Regions from separate parts of the Massilia sp. BHUDP2 genome, predicted to be linked through region 4. Evidence: predicted binding sites of a transcription regulator. Region 4 holds the regulator's gene; each other region holds the start of a gene.
What was found. The regulator sigma-54, encoded in region 4, starts transcription at its own class of promoters, with help from an activator protein. The targets are predictions, from matches to a motif close to TGGCANGNAANCTGCTTT.

Region 1 (4,192 bases), on a different contig from region 4:
CGCGCCTCGAAGCGCAGCACCGGGGTGCCGGCCTGGTCGTACCAGCGCTCGAACTGCGTCAGGTCGCGGCCATTGGCGTCGGCCATCGCCTTGCGGAAGTCGTCGCAGGTGACGGCCTGCTCGTCATGACGCTGGAAGTACAGGTCCATGCCCTTGCGGAAGCCTTCGCGGCCCAGCAGGGTCTGGTACATGCGCACCACTTCGGCGCCCTTCTCGTACACGGTAACGGTATAAAAATTGTTGATCTCGACAAAGGAGTCCGGGCGTACCGGGTGGGCCATCGGTCCGGCGTCCTCCGGGAACTGGGCTTGGCGCAGGGTGCGCACCTGGTCGATGCGGGTGACGGCGCGGCCGGTCTCGGTGCCGATCATGTCGGCGGTGAATTCCTGGTCGCGGAACACCGTCAGGCCTTCCTTGAGCGAGAGCTGGAACCAGTCGCGGCAGGTGACGCGGTTGCCGGTCCAGTTGTGGAAGTACTCGTGCGCCACCACCGCCTCGATGCCCTGGAAGTCGCTGTCGGTGGCCACGCGCGGGTTGGCCAGCACGAACTTGGTGTTGAAGATGTTCAGGCCCTTGTTCTCCATCGCGCCCATGTTGAAATCGCTGGTGGCGACGATCATGAAGCGGTCGAGGTCGAGTTCCAGCCCGTAGCGCTCCTCGTCCCAGCGGATGCTGTGCTTGAGCGACTGCATCGCGTAGTCGGTCTTGTCGAGGTTGCCCTCTTCGACCCACACCTGCAGCAGGGCGTCGCGGCCGTCGGCCAGGCGGAAGGTCTCTTCCTGGCAGACCAGGCGCGCGGCGACCAGCGCGAACAGGTAGGACGGCTTCTTGAACGGGTCTTCCCACTTGGCGTAGTGGCGGCCGTCGCCCAGCTCGCCTTCTTCCAGCAGGTTGCCGTTGGAGAGCAGCACCGGATAGCGTTCCTTGTCGGCGCGCAGCATGACCGTGTACTTCGCCATCACGTCCGGGCGGTCCGGGAAATAGGTGATGCGGCGGAAGCCTTCGGCCTCGCACTGGGTGAAGAAGTTGCCGTTCGAGGTGTACAGGCCGCTCAGCGTGGTGTTCTGCTCCGGCACGCAGACGGTCTCGATCTCGAGGGTGGCTTCTTCGGGCGCGTTCGGGATGGTGAGCATGTTGCCGTTGATCGCGTAGTCGCGGTCTTCCAGCTGCCGGCCGTTCAGGCGCAGCGCCACCAGTTCGATGTCCTCCCCGTAGAGTTCGATCTCGCGCTGGGCGCTGTCGGGGTTGCGGCGCACCGTCATGCGGTTGGCGACCACGGTGCGGGCGGGGTCGAGGTCGAAGCCAAGCTCAACTGTTTCCACCAGGTAGCTCGGCGGGGTATAGTCACTCCGGTAAATCGTCTGGGGCGTATCGGTGCGCATAGGAAGTCCGCAAAAGGCAGGTTGGGATGCTGGCTGAAGTGCTTATTTTACCAACAAGATTTTCGGCTGGCCGCTACGTTGCGGTATGTATCGGAATGTGCATGCAGTAACCGCGTGTAAATTAATTCACCTAGTTGCTGAACAGAAGATAATCTAGAGGATAGGAAAAGTCCGTATTCACGAGGGAGAAAGCAATGAAACGCCTGATGATCGCCGCCGGAGCGGCGCTCACGATGCTGCTGACCGGGTGCGCCACCACGATCCGCAGCGATGTCACCACCTTTCACCAGTGGCCGGCACAGATCGAGGACAAGAGCTATGTGTTCGAGGCGCCGCCGGTAGCCGACGACACGCTGGAATACCGCGCCTACCAGGACCTGGTGCGCGGCCAGCTGGCGCGCCTGGGCTTCCGCGATGCCGCAGGCGGCAAGCCGGCGCTGACGGTATCGATGCGCTTCACCACCACCGACGTGCCGGTGCGCGTGGTCGAGCCGATCACGCCCTTCGCCCACCCGTTCGCCTCACCGTTCTACCGCCCCTACTACCATCCGGCGCGGCGTTTAGGCTACCGCGGCCTGCACCGTCCGTACTGGGGCGGGTTCTACAGCAGCCCGTTCTACGATCCGTTCTGGAGCCCGGCCTACCAGGTCTCGATCGAGCACCGCTACCGCCGCGAACTGCAGGTCGGGATCAAGTCGGCCAGCGACGGCAAGCGCCTGTTCGACGTCACCGTGCACAACATGAGCCGCGAGCTGTCGACGCCGGCGCTGATGCCGGCCCTGGTGCAGAGCGCCTTCGAAGGCTTCCCGGGGCCGTCGGGCGTGGCGCGCAGGGTGGAACTGAAGCAGCAAAACGGCTGACATGCCAGCTACAGACAAGGACGGGGCCGCAAGGCCCCGTCCTTTTTCCGGTCGGGCACACGGCGCCGGATGTCGGTTTTCTTTACACTTTTGGGAATGAATATTTCTTAGCCACACTAAGCCATTGATGCCATTGATATTTTCCTGCTGGCATATTTATTGCTTTTATTCATTATTCCAAAGCTAAGGAAGACCGATGAAACTTTCCCCCATCCGCAGTGCCGTGTCCGCTGTGCTGTTCTGCTTCGGCCTGCATGCCCATGCTGCCGTCATCGTCACGGATTCGACGTATGGCGTCGCCGATGGAAACATTCTTCTCCGCAACTTTGACGTTACCCGGCACGGCGACATCCAGGACCTGAACGTCCTGATCGAGTTTTCCAAATGCGACGATCCACGCATCGGCGCGGCCGGCAGCGCCTGCATCGGCACGGGTAACTCGTTCAACAGCGAAATGATCTTCCGCCTGATTGGCCCGAAAGGTACCGTGGTCAACCTGGTCAACGCCGGCACCTACACCGGCTCGCGGCCGGGCAGCGGCCGCATCAGCGTCAACTTCGACGACGAAGCCGCCACGGCGGTCGGCGGCGTGGCGACCGCCGGCAGCTTCCGCCCGGTCAAGCAGCTGTCCGCCTTCGATGGCACCGACATGTTCGGCACCTGGACCCTGCAGATCCAGGACCTGGCCGTCGGCGATCCGCTCGAATATTTCTCGTCGCGCCTGGAGTTCAACGCGAATGCTGCCGAGACCGATCCGGCACCGGTGCCCGAACCGGCGTCGCTCGGGCTCCTGGGCCTCGGCCTGTTGGGCTTGAGCGCCGCGCGCCGCCGCAAGCAGCCGGTCAGCTGAAGTAGGCTTCCGAGCCGAAGGTGAGCGCCACGACCAGCACCAGCGCGAACGCCAGCACGATCAAGAGGCGCCCGAACTTCGGCGCGCCGCTTTCTTCCTTGTCCGACTCCCTCATGGCAGCAGCACCGTCGAGCCGGTCGTGCGGCGCCCTTCCAGCGCCCGGTGCGCCTCGGCTGCATCCGCCAGCTTGAAGCGCTGCTTGACCTCGATTCTGATCTTCCCGCTTTCCACCATCTCGAACAATTCGGCCGCCATCGCCTCGAGCGCAGGCCGGGTGGCGGCATAGGCAAACAGCGTGGGACGCGTGATGTAGAGCGAGCCGCGCGAGGCCAGTTCGGAAAGCGCGAAGGGCGGCACCGCGCCGGACGCATTGCCGAAGCTGACCATCAGGCCGCGCGGCTGCAGGCAGTCGAGCGAACGGATGAAGGTGTCCTTGCCGACCGAGTCGTAGACCACCGGCACCCTGGCGCCCTGGGTAATCTCCAGCACGCGCTGCACCACGTCCTCGGTGTTGTAGTTGATGACGTGGGCCGCCCCGTGGGCGCGCGCCAGTTCCGCCTTTTCCTCGGAGCCGACGGTGCCGATCAGGTGCACGCCGAGCGACTTCGCCCACTGGCAGGCGATCAGCCCGACGCCGCCCGCCGCCGCATGGAACAGGATGGTCTGGCCGGGCTGCAGCTGGTAGGTCTGGCGGAACAGGTATTGCACCGTCAGGCCCTGCAGCATCATGGCGGCGCCAGTCTCGAAGGAAATCGCATCCGGCAGGCGCACCAGCATGTTGGCCGGCATGACGCGCGCCTCGCTGTAGGCGCCCGCCGGGCCGCCGGCATAGGCGACACGGTCGCCCGGCCGAACGTGGGTGACGCCCTCGCCCACCGCTTCAACCACGCCGGCGCCTTCCTGGCCCAGGCCGGACGGCAGGGCCAGCTTGTACAGGCCGCTGCGGTAATAGGTATCGATGTAGTTCAGGCCGATGGCATGGTGGCGCACGCGCGCCTCGCCCGGGCCGGGATCGCCGACTTCGACGTCCACGTATTCGAGCACTTCGGGGCCACCCAGGGTGGCGATGCGGATGGCTTTGACCGGCATGGGATTCTCCA
Region 2 (4,192 bases), on a different contig from region 4:
GACCGTGGAGCCGGCCAGGTTACGCTGGCGCAGCCAGTAGCCCAGCGCCAGCAGGGCCAGCCAGGCCGGGATCATCCACACCGACAGCTGCAGGCCCGGCGTCAGGTACATCACCACGATGATGCCGGCCAGGAAGGCCAGGCACAGGTAGTTCGTGAGCGGGAACCAGGGGCTGCGGAAGGCAGTCGCCTGGCCCGCCGCCTGTTTGGCGCGGCGGAAGCGCAGGTGGCTCCAGCACACCATGCCCCAGTTGATGACCAAGGCCGCCACGGCCAGGCCCATCAGCATGCCGAAGGCGTCGCGCGGCAGGAAATAGTTGACGCAGATGCAGATGCCGGTGGCCAGCGCCGACACGCCCAGGGCGGCCAGCGGCACGCCGCGCTTGCTCACCTTGAGCAGGGCGCGCGGCGCGTTGCCCTGTTCGGCCAGGCCGAACAGCATGCGGCTGTTGGCATAGGTGCAGCCGTTGTAGACCGACAGGGCGGCCGTCAGCACCACCAGGTTGAGGATGTTGGCCACCGCATTGCTGTCCAGCGCGGCGAAGATCAGCACGAAGGGGCTGCCCCCGGTGACCACCTTCTGCCACGGGTACAGCATCAAGAGCACGGCCAGCGCGCCGACGTAGAAGATGGCGATGCGCCAGATGGCCTGGTTGATGGCGCGCGGGATGGTGCGGCCCGGGTTGTCGGCTTCGGCCGCGGTGATGCCGATCATTTCCAGGCCGCCGAAGGAGAACATGATGACCGCCATCGACAGCGCCAGGCCGGCAAAGCCATTCGGGAAGAAGCCGCCGTGCTGCCACAGGTTGGCCACGCCGGCCTGGGGGCCGGCCGTGTCGCTGATCAGGAGGTACAGGCCGAACACGATCATGCCGACCACGGCCGCCACCTTGATGATGGAAAACCAGAATTCGAGCTCGCCGAAGGTTTTCACGTTAAGCAGGCTGAGCGAATTGACGAGCACGAAGAAGGCGAGCGCCGAGACCCAGGTCGGGATGTCCGGGAACCAGTACTGGACATAGATGCCGAGCGCGGACAGCTCGGCCATGCTGACGAGGATGTACATCACCCAGTAGTTCCAGCCGGAGACGAAACCGGCCATCGGGCTGCCGTACTTGCTGGCGAAATAGCCGAAGGAACCGGCGACCGGCTCGTCGACGATCATCTCGCCGAGCTGACGCATGATGAGGAAGGCGACCAGGCCGGCGATGGCGTAGCCGAGCAGGGCGGAGGGGCCGGCTTGCTGGATGGTCTGGGCCACGCCCAGGAACAGGCCGGTGCCGATGGCGCCGCCGAGGGCGATCAGCTGGATGTGGCGGTTCTTTAAGCCACGTTTGAGTTCATGCTTGGCGGTGTCCATCGTCGGCCTTCAGCGAAAGTTGCCTTAAAGCCAGCGATTTTACTGCAAGCAGGGCCGCGATGGACGGCGCGCCTCCCGAAAGCCGATGGGCGGCCGCCCGGGCGGATCAGAAGCGGCGGTAGCTGCGGCGTCCCATCGGATAGCGTTGCGCCATCTTGCCGCCGAATTTTTTCCAGAGCAGGCCTGCAATGGCCATCATGATCATCTTGCGCATGGCAATTCTCCAATCAATGAAAGTGGACCGGCCACGGCGTGGCGTGGCGACGGAAACAGCTTAGCAAAAGGACGATTCAGGCGGCGCGAGCCTCAGGCAGCGCGTGTCGACAAATTTGACACGCGCTTGGTGCTCGGAACGCCGAGCCCGTCTACTTGATTGATTTCCAAGCAAACTTTCCTGCAGGCATAAAGATTGCTTGAGAGTCGGTTACAACATTTCATAAGGATGTCCCATGAACCTCACGCCTGGCCTGAAAGTCATCGCCTGCGTCGCCGTGTTTGCGGCGAGCCAATTTGTCGCGTCGAATGCCGCGGCTAGCCTGATCGACTTCGAAGAGGTCGCTGACTGGACCGAGCTCACTCCCTCCGGCATGAGCGCCTCAGGCTACAAGCTAGCCATGGGCGACGGCGGCAATGCCGGTGCTTTTTCCTTCATCGTTGCGGGCACCGACAACAACACAGGGCTGAGCGGGAATGGCAGCACGCGCCTGGTGAACTTCAATGGCGCCAAGGTAACCCTCTCGGCCGCGAACCAGGGGGCGTTCGACCTGTTCAGTTTCGACGGCGGCGAGAGCTGGTTCGGCGACGAGCACTTCTGGGCGGACCGGATCAGCGTGGTCGGGGCCCTGGCAGGCGGCGGCACCGTCACCCAGACCTTCGACCTGGACCTCGTCAAGCATGCTGTCTCGGGCATGCAGACCTTCACCCTGGACGCCAGCTTCCGCAAGCTGCTGTCGGTCACCTTCAGCGGCATCGGCGGCAATCCGGAATTTTCCATCGATAACATTTCGGTGAACGCGGTGCCGGAACCGGCATCGGGCGCACTCCTGCTGCTGGGCGCTGCCGGCATTGGGGCCGTGCGGCGCCGGCGCGCCATGCACAGGGCTTAACCCGGCATCAGGAAAAAGGCGACGACACCTGCCAGGCTCGCGCCGAGCATCATCAGCAAGAAGCCCGACATGCGGGCCAGCGACCCCAGGCGCCCGCCCTGGGGACGGCTGCGCAGCAGGTAGAGGGGAATCCCGATCGGCGCCATCGCCACCACGGCCGTGCTCATCCAGCGTGGGCGCCGGTACAGCCGCGCTTCGCTGTCCAGGCGATACCAGTAGTAGGGCAGGAAGCTCAGCAGGAAGGCCGAGAGCACCATCCACCACATGGGCATGTGGACGTGGGAGGCGGCATACAGGGCGTCGGACATGCCGCAGGCAAACATGAGCGCCAGCAGCGCCCACAGGGTATTCTTGGGAGTCATTGCGTTGATTCAGGAGCGAGGCGGCGAGAATACCACCGGCGACTGGCCGCGAAATTCAACAAAAATCACGGGCGTGCGGAAATATGCACCCTTCATACCCTATTTCGCCGGCTTGCCCCCATGAGGGCGCTCGCGCCGCGGCAGCGTAAACACGTCCGCCACCAGGGTACTGTCGCCGATCTGCCGGCTGGGCGAGGCCGAATCGTGCACCACCAGCAGCGTGTCGCGCCCATCCTTGTCGACCGCGAATAGCGCGATGCCCTCGGGGTGATCGACCCCATGGCCGAAGGGCAGCTCCAGCACCCGTTCGAGCTGGTCCGCCGCCACCACGCATTCCTTGCCAGGCTGGGTTGCGCCGCGCCAGCGGAACAGGGTCACCGGACCGTCCAGGTCCATGGTCGGCCCGGCCAGCACCAGGATGTCCTTGCCGTGCACGCACAGGTCGCGGATACCGAGCCCGCCCAGGTCGAGGAAGTGCTTGCGGTACAGGCGACCATTGTCGTCCACCGGCGCCAGGCGCAAGCGGCCCGGCTGCTCGTCCTCGACGAGCGCCACTTCCACCACCAGCGCCCAGCCGCGCAGCACCGGCCCGCGCAGGCCGAGCAGCAGGTGCTTGCCGGCCACGGCCAGGCCCTCGATGTCGAAACCGTTGTCCTTGCCGGGAATGGACAGGAAGGGACCGAGGTGCTCGTCCTGGCGCAGCAGGGCGGTCAGTTCGTTGCCCTGATGGTCGCCGCGCAGCATCGCGGCAGTGCGCAGCTTGCCTTTGTGGGTGCTTTCCTTCTCCAGGGTGTAGCCGTCGCCGTCCCGGCACACCGGGATGCGCGCCAGCAGGTAGCGGTTGGCATCCAGGCTGACGCTGGCGAGGCGCTTGTGCGCCTTCCTGACGCCGTCGCCGTCCTTCGGCTGCTTGCGCCGCAGGCTGTGCGAGCCGGCCAGCCACAGGTACTTGCCGTCGCAGGCCAGGCCCTCGATGTCGGCCTCGTTGATGTCGTCCTCGGTGTCGCCGTGCGCCGGCAGCGGCAGGTCGAGATAGTCGTGCAGCGCATACTGGCGATGGTCGCGCGTAAAGCTGCTGCGGCCGGTGCTGTCGACCTCGCACACGGTCAGGCGCTCGATGCTGACCGATTCGTCGTTGGCGAGCCAGAGCGAGCTGCCCATGCGCAGGGCCACGGACAGGCCGTCGCGCAGTTCCTTGCCGTAGCAAAGCTCGTCGCGCTCGGGATGGAATTCGAGGAGGACGATGTTGGACGGGTGCATGCGGGCTTCCTGGCGGACGTGTGCGACATTGCCCCGGAAAGATAGCATGGGCCTGAACGGACCGGCGCTCAGCAGTGCGGCGCCGGCCGGTCTCACGGCTCCTGC
Region 3 (4,192 bases), 440 kb from region 4:
GAACGTCCAGGTTACGGTGGTCGTGGTCGGGGTGGTCGTGGTCGGCGTCGTTCCGCTGGTCGTGTTCGAATAGCTGCAGGTCTTGGCAGTCGACTTCTTCGGATCGCCGAACACCGCATTGGTGCATGGGGTCGAAGCGGTGACCGTCTTGTAGTTGTAATAGCCCGGAGCCCCGTAGCGGACCTGGCGCGTGCCGGTGAAGGAGCAGGTGCCGCCTTCGTTGGCACAGTGGGTCCAGCCATCGGCCGACGGCGTCGGTGCCGGTTCTGGTTCCGGCGCCGGGGCCGGTGCCGGTGCCGGAGCCGGAGCCGTCGTCACCGCCGTCCCGGCTTCGTAGGCGCCGATATCCAGGCTACCTGCCGGACGGGTTTCGGAAGCTGCCACATGGTGGTACTGCGCGGCTGGCTTCAGGGACACGCCGGCAGCACTGTTGCCCGGATCCGAGCCTGCATCGATGACCAGCCCGGCCAATGTCGGACGCAAGTCGTAGGCTGCGCGGTTGACGAATGCCGGTGCGAGGGCAGCGTAGTTGGACTTCTTGATGGCGCTGGCCTGGGACGACATCGTGCCAACCCCACCGAAGATATTGTTCTGGATCAGGACTGGTTTGGTCACGGCGCTGCCGACCAGGACGAAGGTGCCGCGCGAGCTGTCTTCATTCAGGAAGGTATTGTTGACGACGTACAGGTCCTGAGTCGGATTGGAAGCACCTTCCATGCCGAAGGCCAGCAGGTTCGGATTGTTGTGGCTCGCCGGTTGCTGGATGACGTTGCCGATGACATAGGCGGTGCCGGCGTTCGGAATGTCGATCTCATAGCTCGGCTTGCGCGCGCCTTCCTGGCCAGCGGGCGTGCTCGAGAAACGGTTATAGGTGATCGTGTTGACGCGGGCGCGCGATTTCAGGTTATGGCCGCCATGCGCATCATGCGAGTAGTTGTAGCGGAAGGTCAGACTGCCGACGTTGCCGATGTACAGGTTGTGGGTATAGCCGGTGCCATAGCCATTGCGCGCAAATTCCGAATACTCGACAAGGATGTTGCTGCTGGTATTCGCGCCGGTCAGGATGCCGTTCTCGTTGTCGTGCAGATAGGAATTGCGCAGCGTGAAGTTAGTGCCTTCGAGACGCAATGCAGCGCCATTGTGGTCGGGCACCTTGGCGCCGTACATTTCGACGTTCTCGATCACGACGTTGCTGCCGCTGACGACCCAGATGCCTTTGCCCATGGCATTCTTGCCCGCAGCATCGATTTTTGGACGGCCGTTGACGCCGCGGATGGTCAAGTTGCTGACGCTGATACCGCACACGTCGCCGCTATAGGTTGCATTGCCTGTGATTTCGACGATATCGCCGCTTTTAGCGGCAGCAAACGCCTGGCAAGGGCGAGCATATGTTTTCCCTGCGCCGACGGAAAGGGTGGCAGCCGACACCGGCGCCACGGCGGCAGCGCATGCCAGCGCGAGTGCGGTTCGGGTGAAGGTAAGGCGGAGTTGACGCATAAAATCCTCTAGTCTTTTGTCTAACATTTGTGTCTGTAGGAAATTTCTCAGCGACACATTTGTTCCAGAGTATATGATGCGAGCGGGAAAATACGTAACCAATTGTAAGAAAAATCCTCCGAAAACAATATTTTCCTAGGAAAATTTGTTCTCACAGGAATTTCCATTGCCTACAAATGTGTTGCGATCATGCTGCAATTTGCTGGCATCTTGCGTGTTTTTTGGCAAATTTGATTGCTATAGTTGGAACGCATGCCTTCTGGCCTTGCTGTAAAGCTGACAAACAGTTTCGATACATTGGGAAACATTAGTTTGGGCTCAGCAGGTTGACACAAATTTGAAGTTATGTTTATACATTTATAATTATGTTTAATTTGCAATAAATGTCGGAGTTTTTTACAAAACAGGTAACGTATGGATGGAAGAGCAGGAAGCCTATTGATTCATCGCGCTTTTCTCGGCAGGCATGTTTTTTGCTCTGCATACTGCAAAGCTAACAACGGGAGAGGGCAATGAAAAACTATCGGCAGATTCTTGCTTTTATGCTCATGTTTTTGGCAGGCCTGGCGGCACCGGCCAGTGCGGCGCCGATCGTTGCAAGTGACACGACGTATTCCATTTACGTCGGCGGGACGGAAAGCGGTAATGATGTCGCGGGTATCTTCCGTTTCGATGGCAGGCCGGAAGCCATCCCGCGTGCGGGCGGCTTCCTGGCTGTGAACGAAACCGAAACCGATGTGGATTCAACGCGCAGCCTGATCATCATTACGCTGTCTGCCGACCGTGATCTGTTCCCCGCGATCGACGACGTGGCGCTGCTCGGCATCGGCATTTTCAATGACGGCCTCGACCTGCTGATGCCGGTCCGGCTCGTCGACGCCCGCATCAGCTTTCTCCAGCCGGGCGGCAACTTGGTCGACAATACCGAGAACCTGGTTTCCCAGGTTAGCCAGCCCAACCCATGGGACGGCTTTTTCCCCAACGACTTTGAACTGGTCGGTATCGAAGGAATCGGTGGCAAGAACGTACAGACGATCTCGTTCCAGTTCCTGGTCAGCACCGAGCTCGACGTACCGGAGCCGGGCATCGTGCTGCTGAGCGGAATCGGCCTGCTGGCATTGGTCGCCGCACGCAGGCGCAAGCGCGCGTAAAAAAAGCATGTCGGCCAGCAGGCGCGACATGCCTCATGCAACAAGGGCAGCTCGTGCCGCCCTTGTTTGTTTTATTTGACGGCAGCGACCATGTAGTCGACGGCAGCCTTGACGTCGGCATCGCTGACGGCAGCGCCGCCTTTCGGCGGCATGACGCCGGCTTTCCCCTGGAAACCCTTGATGGCGTGTTCGTACAGGACAGGATTGCCCTGCGCCACGCGTGCCGTCCACGCTGCCTTGTCGCCCAGCTTGGGAGCACCGGCGATGCCGGCGCCATGGCAGGCGATGCAGGCCGTATTGAAGACGTTCTTGCCGGCGTCGGCGCTGGCGACTGCCGGCGCGGCCGCCGCAGGTGCTGCCGCAGGCGCAACAGCAGCAGTGGCCGGTGCTGCCGGCGGGGTGGCCGCTTCTGCAGCCGGTGCGGCTGCGGTGGCCGTGGCGGCCGGTGCGGCGGCAGGGGCGGGGACGGCAGGTTCCTTGAAGCTGGCGCCGCTCTTGTTGGTCATGAAGACGACGGCGCGCGCGACTTCGACATCGTCGAGGTCCGGATTGCCGCCTTTGGCAGGCATGGCGCGGATGCCTTCGATCGCGTGTTTCACCAGGGTGTCGTAACCCTGGCCGAGACGTGCGGACCAGGAGCCGGTGTCGCCGGTCTTGGGAGCGCCCGCGGCGCCGCTGTCGTGGCAGGCGGCGCAGACGGCGGCATACACGGCGGCGCCGGCCTGGAGCACGCGGGGGGCGTTGGCATCCACCAGGGTGAAACCTGCATCGGCCAGTGGGCGGATACGGCTTTCGACTGCGCCGCTGGCCTGGCTGTCGGTGCCGGCGCCGGTCAGGCGGTCGCTGGTGGCAAAGACGACGAGTAGGATGATACCAATGACAATGACCAGGAAGAATCCTGTTACGGCGGCGACGAGCTGCTTGGGCGTACGGATCAGGGATTGATGTTCGTTGTGTGCGTCGCTCATGATTTCCTTAATTCAATAAAAAAACCTGCTACCGCGGCATCTCGTGCCTTTTTTGAAATGCCCTCAAGCAGCTGATTATAGACGTAAAGCTGCCAAAATGTAACGAAATTCGCTTGCCCGCCATGGACGGCAGGGCCGAAAGACTGTATTCTTCGGACACTTCACTCTACGCGGCTGTAGCTCAGTGGATAGAGTATTGGCCTCCGAAGCCAAGGGTCGTGGGTTCGATCCCCGCCAGCCGCGCCACTCCCCCAGGAATTCCCAAGACCGATCAGGTCGCATGTGGATTGCTCGCACCTGAGCACCACGTATTCATCTTTTTTCTCAGTGCGCGCATCGCCCTGAAAACTTGCTATTCGTTCAAGCATTTGTTCCGTCTCTTCCTACGTGACGGTAAATTTCTATTGCAATTACGCAACACATTCCTGCTCGCTGCCTCGTCGCGTCCACGCAAAAAGGGTGCGCACGTTACTGATGAGCACGAGTCATTTATTTTTAAAATGCTAAAATTTCTTGCCAGTTTTGCAGTTGGAGGAGTCACGCCTTGCTCCATGACGGAGTAGGTGCCTTGAACTG
Region 4 (4,192 bases):
GGGGTCGTCTCGACCAGCGCCATCAGGCCGGCCAGTTCCGCGCCCGGCACGTACACGTCCGCCAACCCCACATACAGCGCATCGGCCGCGCCGATGGTCAGGCCGGTCAGGCCCAGGTACTGGCCCAGCTGGCCCGGCGCATGCGACAGGAAGTGGCTGCCGCCCACGTCCGGGAACAGGCCGATGTTCACCTCGGGCATCGCCATCTTGGTGCGGTCGGTCACGATGCGCAGGCCGCAGCTAGGTCCGCCCTGGGCGATGCCCATGCCGCCGCCCATCACCACGCCATCCATCACGGCGATGTAGGGCTTCGGGTAGAAATGAATGAGGTGGTTCAGCGCGTATTCTTCGGTGAAGAAGTCTTCCAGCAGCGCGCTGCCGCCCATGGGGCCGACGTGGCCCATCTCGTGGAAGAAGCGGATGTCGCCGCCGGCGCACAAGGCCTTCTCGCTGCTGCTGGTGATGACCACCGCGTCGATGCCTGCGTCATCCTTCCATTGCAGCAGGATGGCGCTCAGGGCGCGCACCATGTCGAGCGAGAGGGAGTTCAGCGCCTTCGGCCGGTCGAGCGTGATGACGCCGGTGCGGTTGGCAACGCGGGTCAGGACGGTATCGGTCATGATGGTATTCTGTGATCGAAAAGACATGCATTCTACAGAACATTTGTACAAACGGAAGCGTGGAAAAGTAACAGGTATTGTACAAAAGCAAAAAGGGCGTCCCCTCAGACGCCCTTGCTGTGTTTGCGGCTACCCGTATCAGTTACGCGGCAGCGGCTTCTCCGTTGTCCGGAAGGCGCTTGTGCGCCACGTGGTTATGATTTTGCAGCATGGATTTGTGTTTCAGAACCTGCCTGTCCAACCTGTCCATCAAGGTGTCGATGGCCGCATACAGATCTTGCGCAGCACTCGCCACATGCAGAATTTTGCCCGATACCTGTAGGTTGATCTCGGCCTTTTGCCGTTTTTCTTTTTCAGTGAGGTTATCGATGGCGAGGAACACGTGGGTGTCGATCACGTGGTCGAAATGGCGGGTGATGCGCTCGAGCTTATTCTGAACGTATTCACGGATGGCGGGGGTGACTTCGAGATGGTGGCCGCTGATTGTGAGGTTCATACACACTCCTTTGGGAAGGTGCCCTGCCCGCGCCACAAGGTGAGAGTGGGCAGGTGCTTTACAGGGATTTGCGGAGGCTGACGGGCGGAATCTTGAGCGCTTCGCGGTATTTGGCAACCGTCCTGCGCGCAATGACCATACCTTGTTCCCCGAGCATCTCCGCGATCTTGCTGTCGGATAGAGGATTCCTAGGGTCTTCTGCTCCTGTCAATTGCGCAATAAGCGCGCGGATCGCCGTCGAGGAGGCTTCTCCCCCCGCTTCGGTGGCGACGTGGCTTCCGAAGAAGTACTTCAGCTCGAACATGCCGTGCGGGGTCAGCATGTATTTCTGCGTGGTTACACGCGAGATCGTGCTCTCGTGTAGGCCTAGTGTATCAGCTATCTCACGCAAAACAAGAGGGCGCATGGCAACCGCGCCGTGGCTGAAAAAGTTGCGCTGGCGCTCGACGATTGCCTCGGCAACACGCAGGATCGTGTCGAAGCGCTGGCGCATGTTCTTGATGAGCCACTTGGCTTCCTGCAATTGCGCGCCCATCTGGCTTTCGCTTCTACCCTGCTTGAGCAGGTTCGCGTACAGGCTGTTCACGCGCAGCTTCGGCATCACTTCCGGGTTCAGCGAGACGGCCCAGCCGTCCTTGGCGCGGCGCACGATCACGTCCGGCACCACGTAGTCGGACGTGCCCGAGCCGAAGGCGGCGCCCGGGTGCGGATTGCATTGGCGGACCACGGCCTGCACCTCGCGCAGGTCTTCGTCGTCGCAGTCGAGCGCCTTTTTCAGCTTGGTGTATTCGCGCTGCGCGAACCAGGTCAGGTAGCCTTCGACGATCTTCAAGGCAAGGCGCCGCGTCACCAGGGGCACGCCCGGCATGCGGCGGATCTGCAGGGCCAGGCATTCGGCCGCGCTGCGCGCGCCCACGCCCACCGGGTCCAGGCTCTGCACCAGCGCCAGCGCGCAGCGCAGCTCGTCCATCTCGATCTCGAGTTCTGCCGGCAGGCGCGCATGGATGTCGTCGAGCGGCTCTTCCAGGTAGCCGTTGTCGTCGAGCGCATCGATCACCAGCTCGGCCAGCGCGCGATCGCGCAGGCTGCAGCCGGTCAGGCGGATCTGTTCCGTCAGGTGTTCGCGCAGCGTGATGCCGTCGGCTTCCAGCTGCGGACGGCCGTCCTCGTCGTCGCTGCTGCGCGCGCCGCCGCCTTCACCGCCCCAATCCGCATCCGCCTCGCCACGCTCCCCATGGTCTTCGCCATCCGTGCCCTCGGGCTCGGCCTTCGCGCCCTCCTGCCCTTCCTGCCCCGGCTGGGGCGCCGGCGCTTCGCCATTCGCCGGCGCGGTATTGATCGCGCCGTCCGCCAGAAGCCGCACCGAGCGGTCGAGCGGATCGTCGAGCCGTTCGAGCAGCGGGTTGTCGTGCAGGATCTGCTCGATCTCCTGGTGCAGTTCGAGCGTGGAGAGCTGCAGCAGGCGGATCGACTGCTGCAGCTGCGGCGTGAGCGCCAGGTGCTGCGAAGTGCGTAGCTGGAGAGACTGTTTCATGCCTGGTGCTCTTGATTACATCCTGAAGTGCTCGCCGAGGTACACGCGCCGTACGGATTCGTTGGCGATGATGTCGTCAGGGCGGCCCGAGGCCAGCACCGCCCCCTGGTTGATGATGTAGGCGCGGTCGCAAATGCCGAGCGTCTCGCGCACGTTGTGATCGGTGATCAGGACGCCGATGTTGCGCTCCTTCAGGAAGCGCACGATGCGCTGGATCTCGATCACCGCGATCGGATCGACGCCGGCGAAGGGTTCGTCGAGCAGCACGAAGCGCGGGTTGGTCGCGAGCGCGCGCGCGATCTCGACGCGGCGCCGTTCGCCGCCCGACAGCGACAGCGCCGGGTTCTCGCGCAGCTTCTCGATCTGCAGTTCGGCCAGCAGGGTGTCGAGGCGCTCGTTGATCTGGTCGCGGGTGAGCGGCTTGCCGTCCACGCGCTGCAGTTCCAGCACGGCGCGGATGTTCTCCTCCACCGTCAGCTTGCGGAACACCGAGGCTTCCTGCGGCAGGTAGGACAGGCCCAGCACCGCACGGCGGTGGATCGGCAGGCTCGAGATGTCGGTGCCGTTGATGTCGATGGTGCCGGCGTCCGAGGGCACCAGGCCGACGATCATGTAGAAGGAGGTGGTCTTGCCGGCGCCGTTGGGGCCGAGCAGGCCCACCACTTCGCCGCACTCGACCTGCAGCGACACGTCGCGCACCACCAAGCGCTTGCCGTAGCTCTTCTGCAGGCCCTTGACGATCAGGGTGCTGCAGCCTTCGACCGCGGTGGCCGCTGCGTCCGTACTTGCGCTCATGGCTGCCGTCATTGCTTTGCACCTTCGGCTGGCGCCGTGGTACGGCGCGGCGCGATGATCAGGGTACCGCGGCCGCCGCCCACCTTGCTCTGGCCGGTGGGATCGTTGCGCACCTGCGCGACCTCGCGGCGGTTGTCGTAGGAGATGAAGGGGCCCTTGATCTCGTTGGTCATGCGGCCGCCCTCCAGCTCGCGCACCTCGGCGCTGGTGAACAGCTTGACCAGTTCGGCGCGCTCGTCGTATTCGATGCGCTGGGCCTGGCCCTCGACCCACAGGTCGGGACCGCCGTCGCGCTTCTGGCGGAAGGTCGCCAGCTTGCCGTTGTTGGCGGTCAGGGTCACGCTCATGTAGCCCTCCGGCGTTTCCTTCACCAGGGCGCGGTCGGACTTCAGCACCAGGGTGCCGCGCGTGAGCACGACGTTGCCGGTCAGGATGCGGGTCTGCGTGACCTCGTCGACGTCGAGGGAATCGAAGTTGATCACGGCCTGCTTGAGCGAATCGGCACGCTCCGCCGAGGCGCCGAAGGCGGCCAGGCTGAGGAATACGGCAGCGATGATTTTTTTCATGTTCTTGCTTTGTCCTGGGTTGACGCGGCGCGGCCCTACTGCCGCTGCGCGCGTGGCGGATAGACGATCTGGCCGCGGCTGGCCAGGTGCAGCTTCTGGGTCGCGTTGTTGGCCACCATGCCGGTGCCGGTCACGGTGGCGGCCCCCAGCTGCATCTCGATCGCTTGGTCTGTCTTGAGGA

Region 1: the regulator sigma-54 is predicted to act here: its motif matches at 2,391-2,408, upstream of ACK6C6_RS02680 (PEP-CTERM sorting domain-containing protein).
Region 2: the regulator sigma-54 is predicted to act here: its motif matches at 1,758-1,775, upstream of ACK6C6_RS10515 (PEP-CTERM sorting domain-containing protein).
Region 3: the regulator sigma-54 is predicted to act here: its motif matches at 1,960-1,977, upstream of ACK6C6_RS19775 (PEP-CTERM sorting domain-containing protein).

The regions. Positions count from the first base shown of each region.
Region 1 is NZ_JBJUVW010000001.1:607,342-611,533, reverse strand. It holds gene pepN (aminopeptidase N) at 1-1,382, opposite strand, end outside; gene ACK6C6_RS02685 (DUF4136 domain-containing protein) at 1,577-2,242, shown strand; gene ACK6C6_RS02680 (PEP-CTERM sorting domain-containing protein) at 2,439-3,092, shown strand; gene ACK6C6_RS02675 (hypothetical protein) at 3,085-3,207, opposite strand; gene ACK6C6_RS02670 (quinone oxidoreductase family protein) at 3,204-4,181, opposite strand.
Region 2 is NZ_JBJUVW010000001.1:2,330,166-2,334,357, forward strand. It holds gene ACK6C6_RS10510 (amino acid permease) at 1-1,359, opposite strand, end outside; gene ACK6C6_RS10515 (PEP-CTERM sorting domain-containing protein) at 1,809-2,465, shown strand; gene ACK6C6_RS10520 (hypothetical protein) at 2,462-2,827, opposite strand; gene ACK6C6_RS10525 (DUF3616 domain-containing protein) at 2,927-4,087, opposite strand; gene ACK6C6_RS10530 (RNA polymerase sigma-70 factor) at 4,180-4,192, opposite strand, start outside.
Region 3 is NZ_JBJUVW010000003.1:677,764-681,955, reverse strand. It holds gene ACK6C6_RS19780 (right-handed parallel beta-helix repeat-containing protein) at 1-1,524, opposite strand, end outside; gene ACK6C6_RS19775 (PEP-CTERM sorting domain-containing protein) at 2,010-2,648, shown strand; gene ACK6C6_RS19770 (c-type cytochrome) at 2,720-3,616, opposite strand; tRNA gene ACK6C6_RS19765 (tRNA-Arg) at 3,787-3,862, shown strand; gene ACK6C6_RS19760 (hypothetical protein) at 3,835-4,179, shown strand.
Region 4 is NZ_JBJUVW010000003.1:233,903-238,094, forward strand. It holds gene ACK6C6_RS17820 (enoyl-CoA hydratase/isomerase family protein) at 1-620, opposite strand, end outside; gene hpf (ribosome hibernation-promoting factor, HPF/YfiA family) at 763-1,116, opposite strand; gene ACK6C6_RS17830 (RNA polymerase factor sigma-54) at 1,175-2,650, opposite strand; gene lptB (LPS export ABC transporter ATP-binding protein) at 2,666-3,445, opposite strand; gene lptA (lipopolysaccharide transport periplasmic protein LptA) at 3,454-4,011, opposite strand; gene lptC (LPS export ABC transporter periplasmic protein LptC) at 4,047-4,192, opposite strand, start outside.